One region of the Streptomyces sp. G45 genome, then DNA from elsewhere that is predicted to be linked to it. Evidence: riboswitches for the same ligand, from Rfam matches in the RefSeq annotation. Region 1 holds a riboswitch; the other holds the start of a gene.
The links. Region 1 has a riboswitch for glycine ahead of gcvP (aminomethyl-transferring glycine dehydrogenase). Riboswitches for the same ligand answer to the same signal wherever they lie in the genome.
Positions count from the first base shown of each region.

Region 1 (5,786 bases):
TCGGAGCGGGCCAAGCCGGACGGCCTGGTGCTGATAGTGCCCGGCACCGAGCGGGAGCTGCTCGGGCCGCTGTCGGTGCGGGTGCTGCCCGGGGTCGGCCCCGCGACCGGGGACCATCTGAGGCGTGCCGGGATCACCACGGTCGAAGAACTCGCCGAGGCCGGGGAGGACGAGCTGGTGCGGCTGCTCGGCAAGGCCCACGGCGGGTCCCTGTACGCGATGGCGCTCGCGCGGGACGAGCGGGCCGTGGTCGCCGAGCGGGACACCAAGTCGGTCAGCGTCGAGGACACGTACGACGTGGACATCCACGACCGGGTCCGGGTCAGGACGGAGGTCGCGCGGCTCGCCGACCGGTGCGTGCAGCGGCTGCGGGCCGCCGGGCACTCCGGACGCACCATCGTGCTGAAGGTGCGGAGGTACGACTTCTCGACGCTGACGCGGTCCGAGACGCTGCGCGGGCCCACGGACGACCCCGCGGTCGTGCGGGAGGCCGCCGCGCGGCTTCTGGAGTCCGTGGACACCACGGGAGGCGTGCGGCTGCTCGGCGTCGGCGTCAGCGGCCTCGCGGACTTCACGCAGGAGGACCTGTTCGCGCAGGCGCAGGCGGCCGTGCGGGCGGAGACGGTGCCTTCGCTGGACGAGGGCGTGGAGTCGGCGGAGAGCGAGGGGGTGCCGGTGCCCGAGGGGGAGAGCGGGGTGCCGGACGCGGGTGAGGAGGCCGTGCCGCTCGCCGAGCGGCGGTGGCTGGCCGGACAGGACGTCCGGCACGCCGTGCACGGGCCCGGGTGGGTGCAGGGCAGTGGCCTGGGGCGGGTGACCGTGCGGTTCGAGACGCCGGGGTCGGTTCCAGGGCGGGTGCGGACGTTCCGGGTCGAGGATCCGGAGCTTGAGGCGTCGGATCCGTTGCCGTTGGTGGTGGCGGGAGCGGTTGAAGCGGTTGAAGCGGGTGGGGAGGCTGGAGCGGCTGGGGTGATTCAGTCGGCTGGCGTTGCTGGGGTGATGGAAGCGGCTGGTGTGCCTGGCGTGGTTGAGGTGGAGGTGGGTGCGGTAGCTGAGGTGGGCGGTGAGGAGGCGGTTGCCGGGGCCTCAGCGGGTGGTGTGGGGGCTGGCGCGGGGGAGGAGTAGGTGGGCGAGGGGGTGGGGCTGGGGAGCGGTCCTGGGGGTGGTGGTGGCCTTTGGTGGGGGCGCAGGGCCGCGGGGCGCGGAGGACGTGCTGGGGCAGCTCTGGGGTGACCGGGGCGTGATCGCCCTGGGGCGGGGGGCTCAAGCGTCGGCGGGCGCCGGGCGCGGTCCTCCAGGGCAGGGCGGGCGATGCCCGGCGCGGGGCCGGGTGGGGTGCGGGCGGCGCCGGAGCGGGGTGGGAGACGGCGCGCGTACGGAACACGGCCCCCGGGCGGGATGAGCGGCGGCGCGCGTACGGGTCACGGTCCCCGGGCGGGATGAGCGGCGGCGCGCGTACGGGCCACGGCCCCCGGGCGGGATGAGGGGCGGCGGTGCGTACGGGCCACGGCCCCCAGGACCCCGTACCGAGCGTATCGGCCCGCCAGGCCGTGCTACGCGTCCGGCTGGTCCGGGCGCTGGCCGAACTCGTGGTCCGGCAGCGGAGGCGGCGCCGCCAGGTCGAGGCCGTAGTGGCGGTAGAGCTGCAGCTCCTGCTCGGGGGAGAGGTGGCGGCCCACGCCGAAGTCGGGGGCGTCCTTGATCAGGGCGCGCTCGAAGGGGACGCGGAGCGTGCCGTCGTGGACCAGCTCGCTCGGCTCCAGGGGCACGAAGGCGTCCCTGCTGAACAGCCCCGTGCGTATGGCCGCCCACTCCGGGGTGCCGGTGGCGTCGTCGAGGTACACCTCGTCCACCGTGCCGATCTTGGTGCCGTTGCGGTCGAACGCCTTGCGGCCGATCAGGTTGCGCGGATCGATGTCGGTCTGCACGGGCCCTCCAACTGGTCGCGAGTCCTTCGCCGCCGTTCGCTCTTGGCTCGTTCTCGGCTCGTTCTCGGCTTGTCCTGGGGTCGCTCTGGGGTCGCTCTGGGGTCGTATTGACGTCGTAGTGAGGTCGTAGTGAGGTCGTCCTGTGTTCGTTCCGAGGTCGTTCCTGGGGCGTTCCGGGGTCGTTTCCGGTTCGTTCCGGGTGTGTTCTGGGCTCGCTTCGGGTTCGTTCTCGTCCTGGTTTGGCTCGTCATCACTACGAAAGAGCACATTGAGGCGGGCGGCCACTTGAGGGTTCGGCCGCTGACCTCGCTGGTAGGCTGGCAAGCGGCTGTTGACCCCGTGCGGGAGAGCTCTTCGGTGGCAGCACCGGAGGCGCCGAAGGAGCAACTCCTCCCCGGAATCTCTCAGGCCCCTGTACCGCACGGACGAGGCCACTCTGGAAAGCAGGGCGGGCGTCGGGCGGGCACGTTCGGAACCCTTCCTCACCGACGGTGCAAGCAGGACCGCTCCCGGGCGGGCCTGTGAAGCTCTCAGGTTGAGATGACAGAGGGGGAGGCCGTCCGGGTACCCGCGCCGTGGTGCCCCTCGCAGGTCGCGTAAGACCAGGAGGCCTCCGCAATGACCGCCACTCCTCGCATTCCGCTCGCGCGGCTCGAACAGGGAATCCCCTTCGAGCAGCGGCACATCGGCCCCGACGCGGAAGCGCGCGCCAAGATGCTCGCCCAGGTCGGGTACGGCTCGCTCGACGAGCTCACGGCCACCGCAGTCCCCGATGTGATCAAGAACGCCGAGGCCCTCGATCTGCCCGGCGCGCGCACGGAGGCCGAGGTCCTGGCCGAGCTGCGCTCCCTCGCCGACCGCAACCAGGTCCTCGACTCCATGATCGGACTCGGGTACTACGGCACGTTCACGCCGCCGGTGATCCTGCGGAACGTCATGGAGAACCCCGCGTGGTACACGGCGTACACGCCGTACCAGCCGGAGATCTCCCAGGGCCGCCTTGAGGCGCTGCTCAACTTCCAGACCGTCGTCGCCGAGCTGACGGGGCTGCCCACCTCCGGCGCCTCACTGCTCGACGAGGGCACAGCCGCGGCCGAGGCGATGGCGCTGTCCCGGCGCGTCGGCAAGGTCAAGAACGGCGTCTTCGTGGTCGACGCGGACGCCCTGCCGCAGACCATCGCGGTCATCCAGACCCGTGCCGAGCCGACCGGCGTCGAGGTCGTCGTCGCCGACCTGAGCGACGGCATCCCCGCCGACCTAGCCGAGCGCGAGATCAGCGGCGTCCTCGTGCAGTACCCGGGCGCCTCCGGAGCCGTCCGCGACATCAAGCCCGTCATCGACCAGGCCCACGAGCTGGGCGCGGTCGTCACCGTCGCCGCCGACCTGCTGGCCCTCACGCTGCTCACCTCGCCCGGCGAGCTGGGCGCCGACATCGCCGTCGGCACCACCCAGCGCTTCGGCGTGCCCATGGGCTTCGGCGGCCCGCACGCCGGATACATGGCGGTGCGCGAGAAGTTCGCCCGCAGCCTGCCCGGCCGCCTCGTCGGCGTGTCCGTGGACGCGGACGGCAACAAGGCCTACCGCCTGGCCCTCCAGACCCGCGAGCAGCACATCCGCCGCGAGAAGGCCACCAGCAACATCTGCACCGCGCAGGTGCTGCTCGCCGTCATGGCCGGGATGTACGCGGTGTACCACGGCCCCGAGGGGCTCCGCACCATCGCCCGCCGCACCCACCGGTACGCGGCGCTGCTCGCCGCGGGCCTCACCGCGGGCGGCGTGGAGATCCTGCACGGCGCGTACTTCGACACGCTGACCGCGCGGGTGCCGGGCAAGGCCGCCGACGTGGTCGCGGCCGCGCGCGAGGGCGGGGTCAACCTGCGCCTCGTCGACGCCGACCACGTGTCGTTCGCCTGCGACGAGACCACCACGCGGGCGCAGCTCACCGCGGTGTGGACGGCGTTCGGCGTCGAGGCCGACATCGAGGCCCTCGACGCGACCACCGAGGACGCGCTGCCCGCCGCCCTGCTCCGCTCCGACGAGTACCTGACGCACCCGGTCTTCCACCAGTACCGCTCCGAGACCGCGATGCTGCGCTACCTGCGCAAGCTGGCCGACCGCGACTACGCGCTCGACCGCGGCATGATCCCGCTGGGCTCCTGCACGATGAAGCTCAACGCGACCACGGAGATGGAGCCGGTCACCTGGCCCGAGTTCGGGCAGCTGCACCCCTTCGCGCCCGCCCAGCAGGCGCAGGGCTATCTGACGCTCATCCGAGAGCTGGAGGAACGTCTCGCCGAGGTCACCGGCTACGACAAGGTGTCGCTCCAGCCGAACGCCGGTTCGCAGGGCGAGCTGGCCGGTCTGCTCGCGGTGCGCGGCTACCACCGGGCCAACGGCGACGAGCAGCGCACCGTCTGTCTCATCCCGTCCTCCGCGCACGGCACCAACGCCGCCAGCGCCGTCATGGCCGGGATGAGGGTCGTCGTGGTGAAGACCGCCGATGACGGCGAGATCGACGTGGACGACCTGCGCGCGAAGATCGAGCAGTACCGCGACCAGCTCGCGGTGCTGATGATCACGTACCCGTCCACGCACGGCGTGTTCGAGGAGCACGTCGCCGACATCTGCGCGGCCGTCCACGAGGCGGGCGGCCAGGTGTACGTGGACGGCGCCAACCTCAACGCGCTGGTGGGGCTGGCCAAGCCGGGCCACTTCGGCGGCGACGTGTCGCACCTGAACCTGCACAAGACCTTCTGCATCCCGCACGGCGGTGGCGGCCCCGGCGTCGGCCCGGTCGCGGTGCGCGAGCACCTCGCGCCGTACCTGCCGAACCACCCGCTCCAGCCCGCCGCCGGGCCGGAGACGGGCGTCGGCCCGGTCTCGGCCGCTCCGTGGGGCTCCGCCGGGATCCTGCCGATCTCGTGGTCGTACGTGCGTCTCATGGGCGGCGAGGGACTCAAGCGCGCCACGCAGATCGCGGTGCTCTCCGCGAACTACATCGCCAAGCGCCTCGAGCCGCACTTCCCGGTGCTCTACACCGGCCCCGGCGGCCTCGTCGCGCACGAGTGCATCATCGACCTGCGGCCGCTCAGCAAGGCCACGGGCGTCACCGTCGACGACATCGCCAAGCGGCTCATCGACTACGGCTTCCACGCGCCGACCATGTCCTTCCCCGTCGCCGGGACGCTGATGATCGAGCCGACGGAGAGCGAGGACCTGGATGAGCTGGACCGTTTCTGCGACGCGATGATCGCCATCCGCGGGGAGATCGAGAAGGTCGCGAGCGGCGCGTGGGCCGCGGACGACAACCCGCTGCGCAACGCCCCGCACACGGCCGCCGCGCTGGGCGGCGACTGGGAGCACGGCTACAGCCGCGAGGAGGCCGTCTTCCCGGCCGGTGTGTCGGCCGCCGACAAGTACTGGCCGCCGGTACGCCGCATCGACCAGGCGTACGGCGACCGGAACCTGGTCTGCTCCTGCCCGCCGCTGGACGCGTACGAGGACTGATCCTGGCGCCAGGCACGAATGAGGGCCGGTTCGGGAGACGTCGTCCGTCACGAGGTCTTCCGGCCCGGCCCTTTGGTGCGTCGTGGTGCGTGTGGTGCCTGTAGTGCGTGTGTGGAGCGTCGTGGTGCGTGTGCGCGCGGCGGACGGCTCAGGCGGCCGTCATCACCTGGTCGATGCCGAGCGGCCGGTGCGGCGCGATGATCTCGCCGTTCGGCAGCAGCTCACCGGTGTCCTCGAAGAGGACGACGCCGTTGCACAGCAGGCTCCAGCCCTGCTCCGGGTGGTGCGCCACGAGGGACGCGGCCTCCCGGTCGGCGGATTCTGCTGTCGGGCACGGTGGCTGGTGCTGGC
Region 1 is NZ_JBMUZU010000001.1:7,748,045-7,753,830, forward strand. Features, by position in the region: gene ACOBQU_RS32895 (DNA polymerase IV) at 1-1,125, shown strand, start outside; gene ACOBQU_RS32900 (PRC-barrel domain-containing protein) at 1,554-1,928, opposite strand; glycine riboswitch at 2,261-2,358, shown strand; gene gcvP (aminomethyl-transferring glycine dehydrogenase) at 2,547-5,435, shown strand; gene ACOBQU_RS32910 (DUF5999 family protein) at 5,584-5,786, opposite strand, start outside.

Region 2 (5,786 bases), 4.8 Mb from region 1:
CGAGGATGCGGGCGCCGTCCAGGGTGCGCTGCTGGCGCTCCTTGAAGTCGTCCGAGGCGGCGACCTTGAAGGAGACGGCCTTGGCGGCGATCACGTGCTCCAGGGGGCCGCCCTGGAAGCCGGGGAAGACCGCGGAGTTCAGCTTCTTCGCGAAGTCCTTGGTGCGGGCCAGGATGATGCCGCCGCGGGGGCCGCCGAGCGTCTTGTGCGTGGTGGAGGTGACCACGTCCGCGAACGGCACCGGGTTCGGGTGCAGACCGGCGGCGACGAGCCCGGCGAAGTGCGCCATGTCGACCCACAGGTACGCGCCGACCTCGTCGGCGATGCGGCGGAACTCGGCGAAGTCCAGCTGGCGCGGGTAGGCGGACCAGCCCGCGATGATCACCTTGGGGCGGTTCTCCTTGGCCAGGCGCTCGACCTCGGCCATGTCGACCAGACCGGCCTCGTCCACGTGGTAGGCGACCACGTTGAACTGCTTGCCGGAGAAGTTCAGACGCATGCCGTGGGTGAGGTGGCCGCCGTGCGCCAGGTCCAGGCCGAGGATCGTGTCGCCGGGCTGGGCGATCGCGAAGAGGGCGGCCTGGTTGGCGGAGGCGCCGGAGTGCGGCTGGACGTTGGCGTACTCGGCGCCGAACAGGTCCTTGACCCGGTCGATCGCGATCTGCTCGGTGACGTCGACGTGCTCGCAGCCGCCGTAGTAGCGGCGGCCGGGGTAGCCCTCGGCGTACTTGTTGGTGAGGACCGTGCCCTGGGCCTCCATGACCGCGACCGGAGCGAAGTTCTCCGAGGCGATCATCTCCAGGGTGGACTGCTGGCGGGTCAGCTCCGCGTCGACGGCGGCGGCGACGTCGGGGTCGAGTTCGTGGAGTGGGGTGTTCAGAAGCGACATCGGAAGTTCCGTCCTTACGCCGTGGTCAGCTGCCTGCGAACTCGGTGTACTCGTCGGCGGAGAGTAGGTCGCCCGGCTCCTCGGCGACGCGCACCTTGAACAGCCAGCCGCCCTCGAAGGGGGCCGAGTTCACCAGGGACGGGTCGTCCACGACGTCCTGGTTGGCCTCGACGACCTCGCCGGAGACGGGGGAGTAGAGGTCGGAGACCGACTTGGTCGACTCCAGCTCGCCGCAGGTCTCGCCCGCGGTGACCGAGTCGCCGACCGCCGGGAGCTGGGCGAACACGACGTCACCGAGCGCGTTGGCCGCGAACTCGGTGATGCCGACCGTCGCCACGCCGTCCTCGGTGGCCGACAGCCACTCGTGCTCCTTGCTGTAACGCAGCTGCTGGGGGTTGCTCATGGCGTGAATTCTCCTGTACGCGGGCGAGTGCTGATGCACGTGGGGAAGGGCCGTCTTACGGAATGAGACGGTTTGTACCGTTGCTTGTACGGTGCCGATGTGCCGCTGGTGTCACGTCCGGGGCCCGGCCGTCACACCTGGTGCCGGGTGTGTCACTTCTGGCGCTTGTAGAACGGCAGCGCCACGACCTCGTAGGGCTCGTGGGTGCCGCGGATGTCCACGGCGACGCCGGGGGTGCCGGGCTCGGCGTGGGCGGCGTCGACGTAGGCCATGGCGATCGGCTTGCCGAGGGTGGGCGAGGGGGCGCCGGAGGTGACCTGGCCCACGACCTGGCCGTCCGCGACGACGTCCATGCCCGAGCGGGGCACCCGGCGGCCCTCGGCGACCAGGCCGACGAGCTTGCGGGGCGGCGCGGCCTCGGCGCGCTCGGCGGCGGCCTTCAGCGCGTCGCGGCCCACGAAGTCCTCCGCGTGGGAGGTCTTCTCGAACTTCACGACCCGGCCGAGGCCCGCGTCGAAGGGGGTGAGACCGGTGGTCAGCTCGTTGCCGTACAGCGGCATGCCCGCCTCCAGGCGGAGCGTGTCGCGGCAGGAGAGCCCGCACGGCACGAGGCCGACGGGGGCGCCCGCCTCCGTCAGCGCCCGCCACAGCGTCTCGGCGTGCTCCGGCGCCACGAACAGCTCGAAGCCGTCCTCGCCCGTGTAGCCGGTGCGCGCGATCAGGGCGGGCACGCCCGCGACCGTGCCGGGCAGGCCCGCGTAGTACTTCAGGCCGTCCAGGTCGGCGTCCGTGACTGCCTTGAGGATGCCGGGGGACTCGGGGCCCTGGACGGCGACCAGTGCGTACGCGTCGCGGTCGTCGCGCACCTCGGCGTCGAACCCGGCGGCCCGCTCGGTGAGGGCGTCCAGGACGACCTGGGCGTTGCCCGCGTTGGCGACGACCATGTACTCGGTCTCGCCGAGGCGGTAGACGATCAGGTCGTCGACGATGCCGCCGTCGGCCTGGCAGATCATGGTGTAGCGGGCGCGGCCGACGCCGACGGAGCCGATGTTGCCGACGAGCGCGTAGTTCAGCAGGTCGACGGCCCCGGCGCCGGTGACGGTGATCTCGCCCATGTGGGAGAGGTCGAAGAGACCGGCCTTGGTGCGCACGGCGTTGTGCTCGTCGCGCTCACTGCCGTACCGCAGCGGCATGTCCCAGCCCGCGAAGTCGGTCATGGTGGCGCCGAGCGAGCGATGCAGGGCGTCGAGGGCGGTCTTGCGCGGGGTAGGGCTCATGAGTACTGGCTCCCAGGCATGGCATGACGGGCGAGGTCGTCCCTCCCCATCTGTCATCAAACCTGAGAGGTTCACCAGACCCACGCGTACCACGGGGCATGACTTGCACCTTGGGTGGAGCCACCGGGGCGGCCCGCTTTTCAGATGTGCCTCGCCCGCGCGGTACGGGGCCTGAGAGATTCAAGGGAGGAACTTGCTCCTTCGGCGTCCGGGGCGGCGGGGCCCGCGGAACTCTCCCGCGCGGATTCAAGCGGCCGGTATGGAGTTGGCGCGCACATCATTACACGCGCCCCCGCTTCACAACAGTCGCAACCTGGGAATGCTCCGCGGTGGCATTACCTTCTCTTTACAGTCAAGGGACAAGTACTGGGGATGAGTGACGTGACCAGCATGGGGAGGCGGATCACGGTGCACGGGAGCAGTGCTTACGCGACGACGGGCGGTGCGGCGCTGCCCGATGCCGTCGCGCTGCCGCCGGGGGTGGCCGTGGGGCGCCGCGAGGGGGCGGGACGGGGGCGGGACGCGCCGCGGGGGGTGGTCCGGGACCTCCGGCGGGGTGCGGGCGCCGGGCGGAGGCCGGGGCGGCTGGTCTTCGGCGCGCACGACGTGGTGGTGGTCTCCGGGCTGCCCGGCAGCGGCAAGTCCACGCTGATGCGGCGGGCGGTGGCCGGGCCGCGGGTGGACTCCCAGGACGCGCGGGACCGGTGGGCGGCGCGGATGCCGCGCTTCGTGCCGTACGCGGTGTACCGGCCGCTGGTGCGGGTCGCCCACTACGCCGGGCTGCGGCGGGCGCTGCGCGCGGGCTCCGGGGTCGTCGTCCACGACTGCGGTACGCAGCCGTGGGTGCGGCGGTGGCTGGCGCGGGCCGCCGTCCGGCGCGGGGGCGTACTGCACCTGCTCCTCCTCGACGTGCCCGCGCCGGTCGCGCTGCGGGGGCAGCGGGCCCGGGGGCGGGGGGTGTCCCGCTATGCCTTCGCCCGGCACCGGCGGGGGGTGGGGCGGTTGCTCCGGGTCGCCGAGGGCGGGGGGCTGCCGCCGGGGTGCGGGTCGGTCACCCTCCTGGACCGGGAGGGGGCGACGGCGCTCACGGAGATCGCCTTCGCCTAGCCCTCGCGGGGGCGCCCCAGACCCGCCCGGGGAACATCCGCCGCGAAGCGGCGGATCACGGACAGCCGACGACGGCGGGCAAGCGGGACGTTCCCACCCGTCCGGCGTGCGAGGGCGAGGCGCGGCGTTAGGGTCGGGAGATCCGTACGGCAGAGCAGCAGGGGTAAGGGCAGCATGGACTTTCCGGGGGAGTATCCGGCACAGGGGCAGGCGCACACGCACACGCACGGATGGCCCGGCAACGAACTCGAAGAGGTGCTCGCCGCCTCGCTCGGCGCCCCGCCGAGCGAGGCCACCGCCGCGCACATCGTCGAGACGCTGGGCCGCGGCCACGTGTGGATCCCGCTCCCCAACGGCGGCGGCCCCGACAGCACCACCCTCGACCTGCCGACGCTGGAGCTGGACGGCCAGGCGTACGTCCCGGTGTTCACGTCGGAGCAGCAGTTCCGGCAGGTCACCGACGGCCGGATGCACGCGACGGTGGCGCCCGCGGTGGAGTTCGCCCGCGGTCTGCACCCGCACCTGGGCATCGTCCTGAACCCCGAGGGCACCGTGACGGTGCCGCTGCCGCCCCCGGCCGTGGCCGCGCTGTGCCGCGTGGGGCGTACGGAGCTGGACGGCCCGACGACCGGCGGCCGGGTACGGCTGTTCGAGCCGGACTGGCAGGACGACCCGGTCGACTTCCTCGCCGCCGCGGGACGTGAGTTCGAGGCCATCGGCGTGGTGCGCACCGCGCGCCGCTGCCTGGCGGGCGTCGAGGACGAGGACCCGACGCTGTTCGTGGGCGTGGAACTGTCCGCGTGGGAGGGCGACGCCCGTGACCTGCCGCTCCAGGCGCTGGGCCGGGCGCTCGGCCAGGTGCCGGTGGCCTGGCCGGTCAACCTGGTCCTGCTGGACGTGGCGGACGACCCGGTGGCCCACTGGATGCGCGAGCGCGTCCGGCCGTTCTTCGCGCCGCGCTGACGGACGCGGAACGCCGACGGTTTTTCCGCGGTGCGAGGGGGCTTGGCCCCCGCGCACCCCCGCCCAGGGCCCCCGGCCCGCTTAAGCTGGTCCTATGACTCGGTCGGAGCACGGCCGTGGTGCCAGCTGGGTACGTCGGGTCCGTCGGGTCCGTCGGGGTATGTCGCGAAGGGGCGGTTACGGGTGAGTGCTTCGGGCACGGCCGCGGGGGCCGGGCAGGTCGAGCACATGCTGCGCCAGGTGACGCCGGGGCGCTATGACGCGTACGAGGCGCTCCTGCACGCCCTCGCGGACGGCAAGGTGTGGATGCTGCTCTGGCACGGCCAGGCCGGATCGCCCGACGCGCAGTACGGGAACATGGAGGTCGACGGGTACGGCTACGCGCCGTGCGTGACCTCCGCCCAGGAGCTGTCGGCCAGCGGCTGGAACCGCGGCTACGAGGTGGTGGGCGGAGTCGACGTGGCCCGCGCGCTCTACCCCGACCACTACGGCCTGTGGCTGAACCCGCACGCCCCGGGCGGCGGCGTCGGCATCCCCTGGCTGGACCTGCGCCGCATCGCCAGCGGCATCGACCTCCAGCCCGCGGGCCCGCTCCGGCTCACCGAGCCGACCATCGAACTCCCGCAGTTCTACGCCCTGTTGACGCAGAACGCGCACCGCACCCCGGCGGTCCGCTCGCTGCGCCGCGCCTGGGTGCAACCCTCGCTCGGCGCCCCGTACCTGGCGATCGGCCTGGACGTGTACGACACCTCGCCCGCGTCGGTCGACTCGGTGCGCGCCATGATGCGGCAGTCCATCGGCGCGGTGCCCGAGGGGCTTCCGGTGTCGACGGTGGCGATGGCCGACGCGCACGACCCGGTCGCGATGTGGCTGCGCGCCAACGCCCGCCCGTTCTACGACCGCGACCCCCATCCGGCCCCGGCCCCGGCCGGTGGATACGGATATCCCGCCGCGTACTGAGCGCAACGCCCGCATACCCCTCGTATCCCTGCGCGGCGATCCGGACACTGTCCGGATTCCGCTTTCGGCCGGACCCGCTGATCAGCGCCGATGTGCGCGATGTCCGCTAAGGGTGCGGGAGTGACCATATGGACGCCCGTGACTCCCTTGGCCCCCAACTGCCCCGTGTTCGCCCGGCGTTCAGCCC
Region 2 is NZ_JBMUZU010000001.1:2,974,184-2,979,969, reverse strand. Features, by position in the region: gene glyA (serine hydroxymethyltransferase) at 1-889, opposite strand, end outside; gene gcvH (glycine cleavage system protein GcvH) at 915-1,292, opposite strand; gene gcvT (glycine cleavage system aminomethyltransferase GcvT) at 1,445-2,569, opposite strand; glycine riboswitch at 2,610-2,719, opposite strand; glycine riboswitch at 2,720-2,818, opposite strand; gene ACOBQU_RS11840 (AAA family ATPase) at 2,942-3,676, shown strand; gene ACOBQU_RS11835 (enhanced serine sensitivity protein SseB) at 3,851-4,639, shown strand; gene ACOBQU_RS11830 (enhanced serine sensitivity protein SseB C-terminal domain-containing protein) at 4,823-5,599, shown strand.
Region 2: it holds a riboswitch for glycine, as region 1 does, so the genes downstream of both, gcvT (glycine cleavage system aminomethyltransferase GcvT) here and gcvP (aminomethyl-transferring glycine dehydrogenase) in region 1, are expected to answer to the same signal.